One region of the Mesorhizobium sp. USDA 4132 genome, then DNA from elsewhere that is predicted to be linked to it. Evidence: predicted binding sites of a transcription regulator. Region 1 holds the regulator's gene; the other holds the start of a gene.
What was found. The regulator LexA, encoded in region 1, represses DNA repair genes until DNA is damaged. The targets are predictions, from matches to a motif close to TGTTCNNNNTGTGTTCNG.
Positions count from the first base shown of each region.

Region 2: a site for LexA is predicted at 3,153-3,170, ahead of dnaE (DNA polymerase III subunit alpha). Genes of this name have one in related genera too.

Region 1 is NZ_JBWCCP010000001.1:1,951,482-1,959,073, reverse strand. It holds gene eno (phosphopyruvate hydratase) at 1-623, opposite strand, end outside; gene kdsA (3-deoxy-8-phosphooctulonate synthase) at 734-1,582, opposite strand; gene ACZ9IU_RS10215 (VOC family protein) at 1,586-2,455, opposite strand; gene lexA (transcriptional repressor LexA) at 2,656-3,375, shown strand; gene ACZ9IU_RS10205 (ComEC/Rec2 family competence protein) at 3,356-5,863, opposite strand; gene gltA (citrate synthase) at 6,152-7,441, shown strand; gene lpxB (lipid-A-disaccharide synthase) at 7,471-7,592, opposite strand, start outside.
Region 2 is NZ_JBWCCP010000001.1:1,619,897-1,627,488, forward strand. It holds gene proS (proline--tRNA ligase) at 1-709, shown strand, start outside; gene ACZ9IU_RS08470 (lipoprotein-releasing ABC transporter permease subunit) at 794-2,101, shown strand; gene ACZ9IU_RS08475 (ABC transporter ATP-binding protein) at 2,116-2,799, shown strand; gene dnaE (DNA polymerase III subunit alpha) at 3,414-6,911, shown strand; gene ACZ9IU_RS08485 (L,D-transpeptidase) at 6,918-7,592, opposite strand, start outside.

The DNA of each region.
Region 1 (7,592 bases):
GCGAAACCACCTTCGTCGCCGACATTGGTGTTGTGACCCTGGGCCGCCAGTTCCTTCCGCAGGACGTGGAAGATCTCCGAGCCCATGCGCACGGCGTCCTTCAGCGTGTCAGCGCCGACCGGCATGATCATGAATTCCTGGAAGTCGATCGGGTTGTCGGCATGAGCGCCGCCGTTGATGATGTTCATCATCGGAACCGGCAGGACATGCGCGTTCGGGCCGCCGACATAACGGTAGAGCGGCAGGCCGGATGTTTCGGCGGCAGCTTTTGCAACGGCGAGCGAGACGCCGAGGATGGCATTGGCGCCGAGGCGGGACTTGTTCGGCGTGCCGTCGAGCGCGATCATCGTCTTGTCGATATGGATCTGGCTCTCGGCATCGAAACCGCCGATCGCATCGAAGATCTCGGTGTTGACGGCTTCGACCGCCTTTTCGACGCCCTTGCCGTGGTAGCGCTTGCCGCCGTCGCGCAGTTCGACGGCTTCATGAGCGCCGGTGGAGGCGCCCGACGGAACGGCCGCACGGCCCATCGAACCGTCTTCCAGATAGACATCCACCTCGACGGTCGGATTGCCGCGGCTGTCGAGAATTTCGCGGGCGATGATATCGGTGATGGCGGTCAAGGGTCTCTCCCTGGGTTTGGACTTGACGTCACGAGGTCACTGAAAATGTCTCATAATCAATGACACGAAAATTACAATCGAAGCAGTTTGCGCGCTTTTTGTGGACGCGCTCAAGCCGCCTTGGCGACGGCGTCGAGGGCAAGCAGCTTTTCGAGGAGCTGCGGCATGTCCTTCAGATGCACCATGTTCGGGCCGTCCGAGGGAGCATTGTCCGGATCCTCGTGAGTTTCGATGAACAGGCCCGCAATGCCGACGGCAACCGCTGCCCGTGCAAGGACCGGCACCATGCTGCGGTCTCCTCCGGTAGAGCCTCCCTGCCCGCCAGGCTGCTGCACAGAATGCGTCGCGTCGAAGATCACCGGAGCCCCCATGGACGCCATGATCGGCAATGAACGCATGTCGGAAACGAGTGTATTGTAGCCGAAGGAGGCGCCGCGTTCGCACAGCAATACGTTGGGATTGCCGCTCGCGGTGATTTTGCCGAGCACGTTCTTCATGTCCCAGGGTGCCAGGAACTGACCCTTCTTGACGTTGACGACGCGGCCGGTCTTGGCAGCGGCGACAAGCAAGTCCGTCTGGCGTGACAGGAAAGCCGGGATCTGCAGGATGTCCACCGTCTTTGCGACGACAGCGCATTGTTCTTCCGTATGAATGTCGGTCAGAACCGGAAAGCCGAACTCCTGCTTCAGGTCAGCGAAGATTTCCATCGACTCTTCGAGCCCGATGCCGCGCTTGCCGGAAATCGACGTGCGGTTGGCCTTGTCGTAGGAGGACTTGTAGACGAGGCCGATGCCGAGCTTGCTGCAGAGTTCCTTCAACGCGCCTGCCATCATGAAGGCGTGGTCGCGGCTTTCCATCTGGCAGGGACCGGCGATCAGCGACAGTTTTGCGTTCTGCGCGAAAACCACCTTGCCGCCTCCTTCGCCGACGGAGACGCTGGAGTTTGCGGTAACTTCCATGATCTATTCCTCGAAGCCGAACAAAACACCCTGGCCGGGCGCCGCCGAGACGAGAACACGGCCCTCCCGGCGGACGAATGCGACGTCATTAGCAGCAAGGGTGATCTCTGTCACGGCAAGATCGGCGGTTTTGAAGATGACCGCCCGGCCGCGCAGTCCTTCGGCGCCCGGGGTCGGCTGAAGCGCAAATTCCGCCTCGAGCTCCCGATCCTGCAGGATCCGGATGCGGGCATTGGCCGCGGCAAGCTGGAGCGGTGCAGCCTCCGGCGCGGCCTTGGTCAGCAGCACCTGTTCGACCAGCGGAGCGAAATCGGCAGGTGTCGGGGCCGACAGGATGATTTCGCTCAGGCCGATAACGGTATTGGCATGCCGCTCCAGCTCGCGGTCGGCAGGCAGCGGGTTGATGCGCTGGCAGGAAAACAGGAAGAACTCGGGCGCGCGGTCATCGCCGGCGAATGCCAGCCGGAAGCTCGCCTGCGTCTCGGAACCGTCGGCCAGGATCATGCCGCGGGAAAATTCCAGCACGTCGCCTGCCGAAACGCCGCGCATCTTGAAACGCGCATGATCGGCCATCGCATCGCGGGTCGCGACAACGAGAGCGGAAAAGCCCTGCCGGTTGGACGTCTTGCGGAAGGCGAGATCGCGGGCGGTGAAAACGTTGCCGCGCTTTGCCGCGACACCCGCATGGCGTCGGTTGGTAAGAGCCAGCGGCTCCAGGTAGGTCCCATCCGAGAAGAATACGCAAGCATTGGCGGTGCCGAAAGGATGAAAAGCATCCGGCGCAACTGTAAAACCGAGCTCCGTGAGCCGGGAACGCGCAGCGGTAAGTCCCGCCACCGGCAGCACGAGATGATCGATCGGTCTTGCGTTCACGCGAGGGCCCCCTGAATTGGAATCGCAAAGCTACTTTGGCAGCGGGCTGGCGCCGCGCAAGTGGTGTGACACCAGATATCTGGCACGCATCTATGAAGAAAAAATCATCATACTTCACAGAAATTTAGGGACTTGCGGAACACATATGGAACATATAGTGTCCGTTCTGGATTTGTTTCCGACTCTGAGGGTGCCAAAAGATGCTCACGCGCAAACAACAGGAATTGCTTCTGTTCATTCACGAACGCATGAAAGAATCCGGTATCCCGCCGTCATTCGACGAAATGAAGGACGCGCTCGACCTTGCGTCCAAGTCCGGAATCCATCGTCTGATCACGGCGCTCGAGGAGCGCGGCTTCATCCGCCGCCTGCCGAACCGGGCCCGCGCGCTGGAAGTCATCAAGCTCCCGGAAGCCTATTCGCCGAGCATTCAGCCGCGGCGCGGTTTTTCGCCCAGCGTCATCGAGGGCAGCCTCGGCAAACCGCAGCCGGCCGCAGCACCTCAGAAACTCGCGGCCAACGATGGCTCGTCGAACGCCACGACCGTTCCCGTCATGGGCCGCATCGCCGCCGGCGTGCCGATCTCGGCGATCCAGAACAACACGCACGACATCTCCGTGCCGGCCGAGATGCTCGGCTCCGGCGAGCATTACGCGCTGGAGGTCAAGGGCGATTCGATGATCGAGGCAGGCATTCTCGATGGCGACACCGTGATCATTCGCAACGGCACGACGGCCAATCCCGGCGACATCATCGTGGCGCTGGTGGACGATGAGGAAGCGACGCTGAAGCGTTTTCGCCGCCGCGGCGCCTCGATCGCGCTCGAAGCCGCCAACCCCGCCTACGAGACCCGCATTTTCGGGCCTGACCGGGTGAAGATCCAGGGCAAGCTCGTCGGCCTCATCCGCCGTTATCACTGATCAGCTGCCGGAGCGGTTCCGGCAACGCGTTGTCGAAACTCTGGCTTCGCCAATCGTAGTGGCGGTGCCTAGTCCAGGGCCGGTCCTCGGCCGCCATTGCGGCACGGACCTGCCAGCGTCGCATGTCGCCCGTGTCGTTCAGCGAAATCTCCAGCGCGCCGGTCTTTCTGAGCGTCGTGCCATTGATCATCAGTCCGCCGGACCGGCATCGGTCGAAGCGTGCCCGCGGGGCGATGACAAGATCGGCGGCGTCGCAGGCAGCGCCAGCATAACGGCCGTCTTCTACGGCCACGATGATGGCATTGCCCGTGCTTGCGGCGCACCAGGCCTTAGGCTCGCAGGTGAAGCGGTCGGAAGTCACCTGGCTTATTCGCAACCTCACTGTTTCGAGTTCCGCCGAGGTCAACTCGCGGCGCTTATCGTTTTTTGCGCCTGCTGGTTTGCGGTCGGGCGGCTTGTCCCTGGCCGGCGACATGTCCGGTTTGGTCGGGTCGCCGAGCAGAAGCGCCCTCTTCCACTGGTCGTAGATGAAATCAGGCGGGCGGGTGCGGTTGGTGGAAACCCGTTCCCCGTTTACGAGCGCCACCATTGTCCCGTCTTCCGAGACCAATATATCCGCCAGAGGCGTCGATCGCTCATGCCAGGAAAGCAGCAGAGCGGTCACCATCAGCGGCGGACCGATCAGCCTTAGCTTCGTCCTGAGCAGGGTCAGCAGCAGGAAGCCTGCCGTTGAGACCGTCAGGAACCATGGATGCTGGCGGCCTATCCCGACATCGCCACCCCAGGCAGCCACGTGCCCGGCAATGGCGATCACCGCTTCCAGGCCAAGGCCCATGAGCTTCATGAAGGGAGCGTCGAGGCCGAAGGGCATCAGCAGCATGCCGACCAGACCGGCCGGCATCACCACGAAGGAGATGATCGGCATGGCTGCGAGGTTTGCGGCGAGGCCATAGGTGGCGATGCGATGAAAATGCTCGACCGAAAACATCGCGGTCGAAACGCCGCCGATCAGCGAGGTGACGAAGACGCCGGCTGCGAAATTCCACGATGCCAGGATCGGCATCACCATGCGGTGACGGAACGGCAGAGGCTGAGGATCGCGGCCCTCGGCCCTCTGTTTCCAGAGCGCGTAACCGGCGACCAGGGCAACGGTGGCGGCAAACGACATCTGGAAGCTCGGCCCGAGCATTTCCGAGGGCGACATGGCGATGATGACGAGCGCGGACAGCGCCACATTGTGCAGGCTGATCGACGGTCGGTCGAAGAGGACGGCAACCAGCATGATTGCCATCATGATGTAGGCCCGCTCGGCCGAAACGCCGAAACCGGAGATCAGGTAATAGGCGGTGACCATTATCAGAGCGCCGAGTGCGGCGATCTTCTTCACCGGATAGGCGTGGCCGAAGCCCATAAAGACCGCGAGCACGGTCCGCACGCCGACGAAGAAGATACCGGCGGCGAGCGCCATGTTCAGTCCGGAAATGGCGACGATATGGGCTAATCCCGAAAGCCGTAAAGCTTCGGTCGTTCCCTTGGAGATCGCCCGGCGTTCGTCCGTCACGATTGCCGCGGCAAAGGCGCCGGAATCTCCCGGCACGGTCTCGCGGATACGGGTGGCGATTGCGCTGCGGAGATCGAAAAGCCGGCTTTCGATGTCGGCAATCCAGCTCCGGGTCGACGGACCGGCAGCCTGTTTTTTCGGCGCTCCATAGAAAAATCCGACCGCGCCGATGCCGTCGAAATAGGAGGAGAAGGCAAAGTCGTTGAGGCCAGGCAGTGCAGGTCCGGAGGGTGGTGAAAGGCGCGCGCGGCCGCTGATCGTCTCGCCGATCTGGGCGGGCTCATGTCGAGACCTTGCAAGCAGCGATACACGCTCCGGCGGGCGCCTGACTTCCGGATTGGATGTCCGGTCGATAAGGACGACATAGCGCCAACGGCCCTGGGCATCGATCTCCCTGCGCTCGACCACGCCGGCAAGTTCGGTTGTCACCGGCGTATCGAGAACGACGGTGGACCGCCGCCACGTCTCGAACTGTGCCAGCATCATGCCGCCCAGAAAGAGCGCGACACCGAGCGGCAAGAGATGGATCGTGCCGGAGCGGTGGCGCGAGACGATGACGAAGATCGTACATACGCAAAAAACGAGGAAAAACGGCCAGAACGCAGGGTTATGGGGCAGTGCGAACCAGCAGACGGCCCCTGCCCCGACGACGACCGGCAGGAAAAGGAAGCCATGGCCATAGACCGTCTCCTCTTCCAGCATGACCGGGAGACGGCGTAGCAACCGATCGAGGCGCCGGCTCGCGGAGCGGCGAAAGCCCTCGTCCAGCGTATGGACCGGCGGGCGGCGCTCGATCGCGGGGAAAAGCTCGGCCAGATTTCGGAGCTTGCCCGAGTCGGGAGCGCTTGTGTTTATGCGGGGGTCCGGCGGCCGGGATATCAGTTTCCCTGCCTTGGCATGCGTCGGAAATGCATTTTCCTCCGGCATGAAACGCTCTGTCCGCCCCACCGCCAGACATGCGGCAATACAACCTGCGCGCTTATTCTTCGGTCGTCAACTGGCGGTTAAATATCGGGAATTCCGAGCCGCCGAAAGGGCATGCAACAGGAAGTTGGACATCCAAGCAAAAGCTGTTGCTCAATAATTTTTCGCGCTGCACAAAATGCCGTCACGACAGCTTGGCATCAGCTTTAGGATCATATAGCTAAACTGGTGGACGCTTAATTCTTGTGGCGCTTTTAGGGCGCCATGCCGCCAAAAGGTTGGAGGATCAGCATGACGGAAACAAGCGCAAATCTGGTAATCGGTGACAGACAAGTCGATCTGCCGGTCAAGTCGGGGACCATAGGTCCCGATGTGGTCGATATCGGCGCTCTCTACAAGCACACCGGCACCTTCACCTACGACCCCGGCTTCACCTCGACGGCGTCTTGCGAATCCAAGATCACCTATATCGATGGCGACGCCGGCATCCTGCTGCATCGCGGTTATCCGATCGAACAGCTCGCCGAGCACGGCGACTTCCTGGAAACCTGCTACCTGCTGCTTTACGGGGAACTGCCGACCGCTGCCCAGAAGAAGGACTTCGACTATCGCGTGACCCACCACACGATGGTCCATGAACAGATGAGCCGCTTCTTCACCGGCTTCCGCCGCGACGCCCATCCGATGGCCGTCATGTGCGGCTGTGTCGGGGCGCTGTCTGCCTTCTATCACGACTCCACCGACATCACCGATCCGCATCAGCGCATGGTCGCTTCGCTGCGCATGATCGCCAAGATGCCGACGCTTGCCGCGATGGCCTACAAGTACCATATCGGCCAGCCCTTTGTTTATCCGCAGAACAACCTGGACTATGCGTCGAACTTCCTGCGCATGTGCTTTGCGGTTCCGTGCGAGGAGTATGTGGTCAATCCGGTGCTGTCGCGCGCCATGGACCGCATCTTCATCCTGCATGCTGACCACGAGCAGAACGCTTCGACCTCGACGGTCCGCCTCGCCGGTTCCTCGGGCGCCAACCCGTTCGCCTGCATCGCGGCCGGCATTGCCTGCCTCTGGGGCCCGGCCCACGGCGGCGCCAACGAAGCTGCGCTCAACATGCTGACGGAAATCGGCACGGTCGACAAGATCCCGGAATATATCGCCCGCGCCAAGGACAAGAACGATCCGTTCCGCCTGATGGGCTTCGGTCACCGCGTCTACAAGAACTACGATCCGCGCGCCAAGATCATGCAGAAGACCACGCATGAAGTGCTCGGCGAACTTGGCCACAAGGATGATCCGCTCCTGCAGGTCGCGATGGAACTGGAACGCATCGCGCTCACCGACGAGTACTTCATCGAGAAGAAGCTCTACCCGAATATCGACTTCTATTCGGGCATCACGCTGAAGGCGATGGGCTTCCCCACCACCATGTTCACCGTGCTCTTCGCTCTCGCCCGCACCGTCGGCTGGATCGCCCAGTGGGCCGAAATGATCGAAGATCCGCAGCAGCGCATCGGCCGCCCGCGTCAGCTCTATACCGGCGAAGCGCAGCGCGACTACATCCCGGTTTCCAAGCGTTAATCGGCAATCACAACCAAATAAAAACCCGGTCAGAAATGGCCGGGTTTTTTGGTGTCCATAACCTGGAGAACGATGCCGGCGGCCGCCTCGCCCGGCGGCACGGGCACCTGCAGGCGCTCCCACGTAAGATCGAAACCTTCGATCATGGCGC
Region 2 (7,592 bases), 330 kb from region 1:
GTCCCACGAATTCATCATCCTTGCCGATACCGGCGAGTCGGAAGTGTTTTCGCACAAGGATTTCGTCAATTTCGACATCCCCGGCACCGACACCAATTTCGACAATGTCGAGGCCATGCAGGCGGTCTTCGACAAGTGGACCTCGGTTTACGCCGCGACCTCGGAAATGCACGACGAGGAGGCGTTCAATGCCATCCCCGAGACCGACCGTCTTTCCGCCCGCGGCATCGAGGTCGGCCATATCTTCTATTTCGGCACCAAATATTCCGAGCCGATGGGCGCCAAGGTGCAGGGACCGGACGGCAAGGAACACCCTGTCCACATGGGTTCCTACGGCATCGGCCCGACACGCCTTGTTCCCGCCATCATCGAAGCATCGCATGACGACAACGGAATCATTTGGCCGGCATCGGTCGCGCCGTTCGACGTCGTGGTCATCAACATGAAGCCCGGCGACGAGGCCTGCGACCGGATCTGCGAAACGCTCTATGGCGGTCTCGCAACGGTCGGCAAGGACGTGCTCTACGACGATACGGACGAGCGCGCCGGCACCAAGTTCGCGACCGCCGACCTGATCGGCGTGCCGGTCCAGGTGATTGTCGGACCCCGCTCCGCCGCGTCAGGCGAAGTGGAGGTCAAGGACCGCAAGACCGGTGAGCGCGAAACGCTGACCGTCGAAGCGGCCATGAACAGGCTCGCCGGCCGATAAGCCGGCAGGCTGCCGGAGCAATTCCAGGAAAAGTGTGAAGCGGTTTTCCGTCCGGAATTGCGACCACCAGATTGAGGAAATGGCATGGCGAGTGTCGCGGCGAATGGTGAAGCGGTAAAGGCGGGTGGTTCGCCCGCGGCCGGTCCTTTCTCGGCCTTCGAGCGGATGGTCGCCTGGCGTTACCTGCGCTCGCGCCGCCGCGAGGCCTTCATCTCGGTGATCGCCGGCTTCTCCTTCATCGGCATCATGCTCGGCGTCGCGACGCTGATCATCGTCATGGCTGTCATGAACGGGTTCCGCACCGAGCTCATCTCGCGCATCCTCGGCATCAACGGTCACATGATCGTCCAGCCGATCGACGGACCGCTTACCGACTACGCCGAGCTCACCCAGAAATTTGCGGCCGTGCCGGGCGTCCGCATGGCGCTGCCGCTGGTCGAGGGCCAGACGCTGGCATCGGGCCGCGGTGGTGCGGGTTCCGGGGCGCTGGTGCGCGGCGTTCGCCCGGAAGATCTCGAAAAACTGTCCGAAGTCGCCGGCAACGTCAAATCGGGCAATATGGTCGGCTTTGCTTCGGGGCAGGGGGTCTTGGTCGGCTCCCGGCTCGCCGCCCAGCTCGGCCTTTCCGCCGGTGACCAGATCACGCTGATCTCGCCGGAAGGCGACGTGACGCCGATGGGCGTCAATCCGCGCGTCAAATCCTATCCGGTCTCCGGCATTTTCGAGATCGGCATGTCGGAATACGACGCGACGATCATCTATATGCCGCTCGAGGAATCGCAGCTCTATTTCAATGCCGAAGGCCTCGTCCAGTCGATCGAGCTGTTCGTCGACAATCCGGATAATATCGACGACCTGCGCCCGAAGATTGAGGCGGCGGCGGGCCGCCAGATCTTCATCACCGACTGGCGCCAGCGCAACCAGACCTTCTTCTCCGCGCTTCAGGTGGAGCGCAACGTCATGTTCATGATCCTGACCCTGATCGTGCTGGTGGCGGCGCTCAACATCATCTCCGGCCTGATCATGCTGGTGAAGGACAAGGGCAGCGATATCGCCATCCTGCGCACCATGGGTGCGGGTGCGGGGGCGATCATGCGCATCTTCTTCATGACCGGGGCGGCGATCGGCATCGTCGGAACGTTTGCCGGCGTCCTGCTCGGCGTGCTCGTCTGTCTCAACGTCGAATCCATCCGCCAGTTCTTCTCCTGGGTCTCGGGCACCATCCTCTTCGATCCGCAACTCTATTTCCTCAGCCAGCTGCCGGCGGAGATGAGCTTTGGCGAGACCTTCTCGGTGGTCATGATGGCGCTCGTCCTCTCCTTCATCGCGACCATCCTTCCGGCCTGGCGAGCCTCCCGGCTCGATCCTGTCCAGGCCCTCCGATACGAATAGGACCCACATCCTTCATGGCACCCAAAACCGTCTTGCAGCTCTCGGGCGTCGAACGTCACTATGGCCAGGGCGAGACCACGCTTTCGATCCTGAAGGGGGCTGATTTCGACCTGAAGACCGGCGAGATCGTCGCGCTGGTCGCCCCGTCCGGCACCGGAAAGTCGACGCTTCTGCATCTCGCCGGCCTGCTCGAACATCCCGACGCCGGCGAGGTCTTTCTCGCCGGGCATGCCTGCAACGGACTTCCCGATGCGGAGCGCACTGCGATGCGCCGCAACCAGATCGGTTTCGTCTACCAGTTCCACCATCTCCTGCCGGAGTTTTCCGCGGTTGAGAACATCATGATGCCGCAGCTGATCGCCGGCCTCTCCAAGGCTGAGGCAAAGGAGCGGGCGGCTCAGCTTCTGGACTATATGCGCATCGGCCACCGCGCCGAGCATCGCCCCTCCGAACTGTCCGGCGGCGAACAGCAGCGCGTGGCGATCGCCCGCGCCGTCGCCAACGCCCCGCGCGTGCTTCTCGCCGACGAGCCGACCGGCAATCTCGACCCGAAGACCGCATCCTATGTCTTCGACGCGCTGGAGGCGCTGGTGCGCCAGTCGGGCCTCGCGGCCCTGATCGCCACCCACAACCACGACCTCGCCAGCCGCATGGACCGTCGCGTGACGATCGAGGGCGGCAAAGTCGTCGAGATGTGAAGAGGCGGACATGCGTGCGTCTGGATCCTCGGGTCGGGCCCGAGGATGACGCCGCTGGGTGGTGTGCTCCGCCCATTCCTCCGTCATCCTCGTCCTCGGGTTAAACCCGAGGATGACCCCAGGATACACCCTCCAGGCGCCAGTCTATCCGGGCATGCCTGACACTCCCTTGAGGCAGCTTTCAGCGCCCCGTCCGAAATTGTTCATGCCCGGATGGCCATCCAGTCCCGATGTATGCGCATGCCTGAAAGCCAAACGAAAATCCCGCCGTTAATCTCTCGTTTACCAGGTGAGGGAGGATATCGCGATATGTTTGTTTCCGGTCTGTTCTTTTATTGACTCTCAAACAAAATGAGAACAAAATAAAAACATAAGAGAACACGGGAGACGACGATGACTGACCTGCTTCGTGACATTGCCGCATTCGCTTCCATCGCCACCTTCGTGGCCAGCCTTTCCATGATCATGATGGCCATGTGATCGGAGATCCAGCCGGTCCCTCGGCCGAAAGGCGTTGAGGAGGGAAATCCGAACTAGACTCTCAAAGCCCTGCGCCAGACAATAGCCTGATTCATGAGATTGTTCCCGCTTCATCAAACGGGTAAGGCGCAGGCATGGCAGACACAACGGACGTAAAATCGGGATCGGTAGAGCTGGGAACCAGCCCTCAATTCGTTCACCTGCGCGTCCATTCCGCCTATTCGCTTCTCGAAGGCGCCTTGCCGCTCAAGAAGATCCTCTCGAAGGCGATCGCGGACAATCAGCCTGCGATCGCGATCACCGACACCAACAATCTGTTCGTCGCGCTGGAATTCGCCCAGAAGGCGATCGGCGACGGCCTGCAGCCGATCATCGGCTGCCAGCTGTCGATCGATATGGAAGACCAGTCCGACGAGCGTCGCAACAGCCACCAGCAGCTCGCCAAGCTGCCGGCGATCGTCGTGCTGGCGGCCAATGCCGTCGGTTACGAACGGCTTGTGGACCTGATCAGCCGCGCCTATCTCGGTGACGAGGGGCATCAGTCCATCCATATCAGCCGCTCCTGGCTGGAGGACGGCAGCACCGAAGGCCTGATCGCGCTGACCGGGGCAGGAAGCGGTCCGGTCGACGTGGCTCTGAAGGAAGGCAATGCTACGCTTGCCGAAGCGAGGTTGCTGAAGCTCAAGGAGATCTTCGGCGATCGGCTCTATGTCGAACTGCAGCGCCACGGCGCTTACGATCGGCGCCACGAGCACAAGATCGTCACGCTCGCCTACGACCACGACCTGCCGTTGGTTGCGACCAACGAGGCCTTCTTTCCTACCAAGGCCGATTACGATGCCCATGACGCGCTGATGGCGGTCGCCCACAACGCGATCGTCTCGGACGATACGCGATTCCGCCTGACGCCGGACCATTATCTGAAGAGCCGTGCGGAGATGGCAAAGCTGTTTGCCGACCTGCCGGAGGCGCTCGAAAACACCGTCGAGATCGCGCAGCGCTGCTCCTTCGTGCTGAAGACCCGCAATCCGATCCTGCCGCGCTTCACCGGCGCCACCGACGATCCGGCGGAAGCCGAGCGCGCCGAGGCGGAGGAGCTGCGCCGCCAGTCCGTCGAAGGCCTCGAAGAGCGCATCGCAACGCTCGGCATGACGCGCGGTTATACCGAACAGGATTATCGGGAGCGGCTGGATTTCGAGCTTAGCGTCATCGAGAAGATGAAGTTTCCGGGCTACTTCCTGATCGTTGCCGACTTCATCAAATGGGCGAAGCAGCAGGGCATCCCGGTCGGCCCGGGCCGTGGTTCGGGTGCGGGCTCGCTGGTCGCCTATGCGCTCACCATTACCGACGTCGATCCGCTGCGCTTCTCGCTGCTGTTCGAGCGCTTCCTCAATCCCGACCGCGTCTCGATGCCGGACTTCGACATCGACTTCTGCCAGGATCGCCGCGAAGAGGTGATCCGCTACGTGCAGCAGAAATACGGTCGCGAGCAGGTGGCGCAGATCATCACCTTCGGTTCGCTGCAGGCGCGCGCCGCGTTGCGCGACGTGGGCCGTGTGCTCGAAATGCCCTATGGCCAGGTCGACAAGATCTGCAAGCTGGTGCCAAACAACCCGGCCAACCCGACCCCGCTGTCGAAGGCGATCGAGGAGGATCCGAAATTCCAGGAGGAGGCCGACAAGGAACCGGTCGTCGCGCGTCTCCTCGATATCGCCCAGAAAATCGAAGGCCTCTACCGCCACGCCTCGACCCACGCCGCCGGGATCGTCATCGGCGACCGTCCGCTGTCGAAACTAGTGCCGATGTATCGGGACCCGCGCTCGGACATGCCGGTCACCCAGTTCAACATGAAATGGGTGGAGCAGGCGGGTCTGGTGAAGTTCGACTTCCTCGGCCTGAAGACGCTGACGGTCCTGAAGACCGCGGTCGATTTCTGCCGCAAGCGCGGCATTGAGGTCGATCTCGCCAAGATCCCGCTCGACGACGCCAAGACCTACGAGATGCTCTCGCGCGGCGAGACGGTCGGCGTGTTCCAGGTGGAAAGTGCGGGCATGCGCAAGGCGCTGATCGGCATGCGGCCGGACTGTATCGAGGACATTATCGCGCTCGTGGCGCTTTATCGTCCGGGCCCGATGGAGAACATTCCGACCTATAATGCCCGCAAGCACGGCGAGGAGGAGATCGAGTCGATCCACCCGACGATCGACCATCTGCTGAAGGAGACGCAAGGGGTTATCGTCTATCAGGAACAGGTGATGCAGATCGCCCAGGTGCTGTCGGGCTATTCGCTCGGCGAGGCCGACCTGCTGCGCCGCGCCATGGGCAAGAAGATCAAGGCGGAGATGGACCAGCAGAGCGAACGCTTTGTTGATGGCGCCATCAAGAACGGCGTCTCCAAGCCGCAGGCCAACAACATCTTCGAACTGCTGGCAAAATTCGCCAACTACGGCTTCAACAAGTCACACGCCGCGGCCTACGCCATCGTCTCCTACCAGACGGCCTTCATGAAGGCGCATTATCCGGTGGAGTTCCTCGCCGCCTCGATGACCTACGACATGTCGAACAGCGAGAAACTGAATGATTTCCGGCAGGATGCCGGCCGCCTCGGCATCTCAGTCATTCCGCCGTCGGTGCAGACCTCGTTCAGGCATTTCGAGACCGGCGACAACAGGATCTATTACGCGCTGGCCGCCATCAAGGGCGTCGGCGAGTCGGCGGTCGACCACATCACCGAAGTGCGCGGCGATGTGCCGTTTGCCAGCATCGAGGACTTCTGCCTGCGGATCGACCCGAAACAGGTCAACCGCCGCGTCATGGAAAGCCTGATCTCGGCGGGTGCCTTCGATTGTTTCGGCCGCGATCGAGCCGAGTTGAGCGGCGGCCTCGACCGCATCATCGGTTATGCCCAGCGCGCGCAAGGGGAGAAGGTGAGCGGCCAGCACGACATGTTCGGCTCGTCCTCCGCCTCCGGGCCGGAAACGCTGATTTTCCCGGCGTTCACGCCGTGGATGCCGTCCGAAAAGCTGATGCGCGAATATCAGGTGCTCGGCTTCTATCTCTCGGCCCATCCGCTCGATGCCTATGCCAACGTGCTCGCCAAGATGCGCGTCCAGAATTTCGCGGACTTTTCCGCCGCCGTGAAACAGGGCGCCACCGCCGGCCGGCTTGCCGGAACGGTGACCAGCAAGCAGGAGCGCAAGACCCGTACCGGCAACAAGATGGGCATCGTCACCTTCTCGGACGCGACCGGCCAGTTCGAGGCGGTGCTGTTCTCGGAGGGGCTGGCGCAATATCGAGACCTGCTCGAACCCGGCAAGTCGCTGGTCATCACCGTGCAGGCGGAAGAGCGGCCGGAAGGCATCGGCCTGCGCATCCAGACGGCGCAGTCGCTCGAGGAAAAGTCGGTGCAGATGCAGAAGGCGCTGCGCGTCTTCGTCCGCGACTCAGGCCCGATGCGCGCGGTTGCCCGGCACCTCAATGCCCGGGGCGACGGGCTGGTGTCCTTCGTCATCATCAAGGATGACGGCAAGCGGGAAATCGAGGTGGAGCTGACGGAAAAATACCGCATCTCGCCGGAAATCGCCGCGGCGCTGAGGACGGCGCCGGGCGTTCTCGATGTCGAGCTGGTCTAGGAGACTTTAATAGAGGCCGTAGGCGCGGGGCTTGGCGTCCGTCCGCCGCTGACTGACCGGCTGCGGTCTGGTGATCGACGACTGCATCTGCGCTTCGGCGACCCGCTGCGCCGGCTGGGTGATGGTGATGAAATCGGTGCCGTCGCCGGTGTCCGGGCCGATGCCCTGGTCGTTGATCGTCAGGGACGAACCGTCGCTGATCAGCGTTTCGATCCGGTCGCGAATGTCGGCCGGGATTTCGATGCGGCTGAGGGCCTGTGCGGCAGCACCGGGCGCGTAAGGGTTGTCGGCCACAGTGATCCCGAGCCGCTGCTTCACCGCGGCGCTGAGGCCATTCGGCACGGTGATGCTGTGCCATTCAGCCGTCTCTTCCTTGCGTTCGACCTTGTCGACGCTGAAGAAGTGTGTGCCGAGCGCGATTTCGGGATCCTTGATGCCGACCGGAGCCTCGAACACGGGCTGGAAATTCCGGCGCACCATGATCTGGCCCATCGGCGGCCGCGGCTTGCCGGCGGTCTCATAGAGCGAGGCCAGGAATTCCGGCGTCACCAGCGCGCCCTTGGGCGACAGGTTCTTCCAGCGCTTGAAGCCGGCAATCGCGCTGCGGGTCATCGGACCGGCGGAGCCGTCGCCGCCACCGGTGTCGAAACCGAGCTGTTGCAGCAGGATCTGGGCATCCAT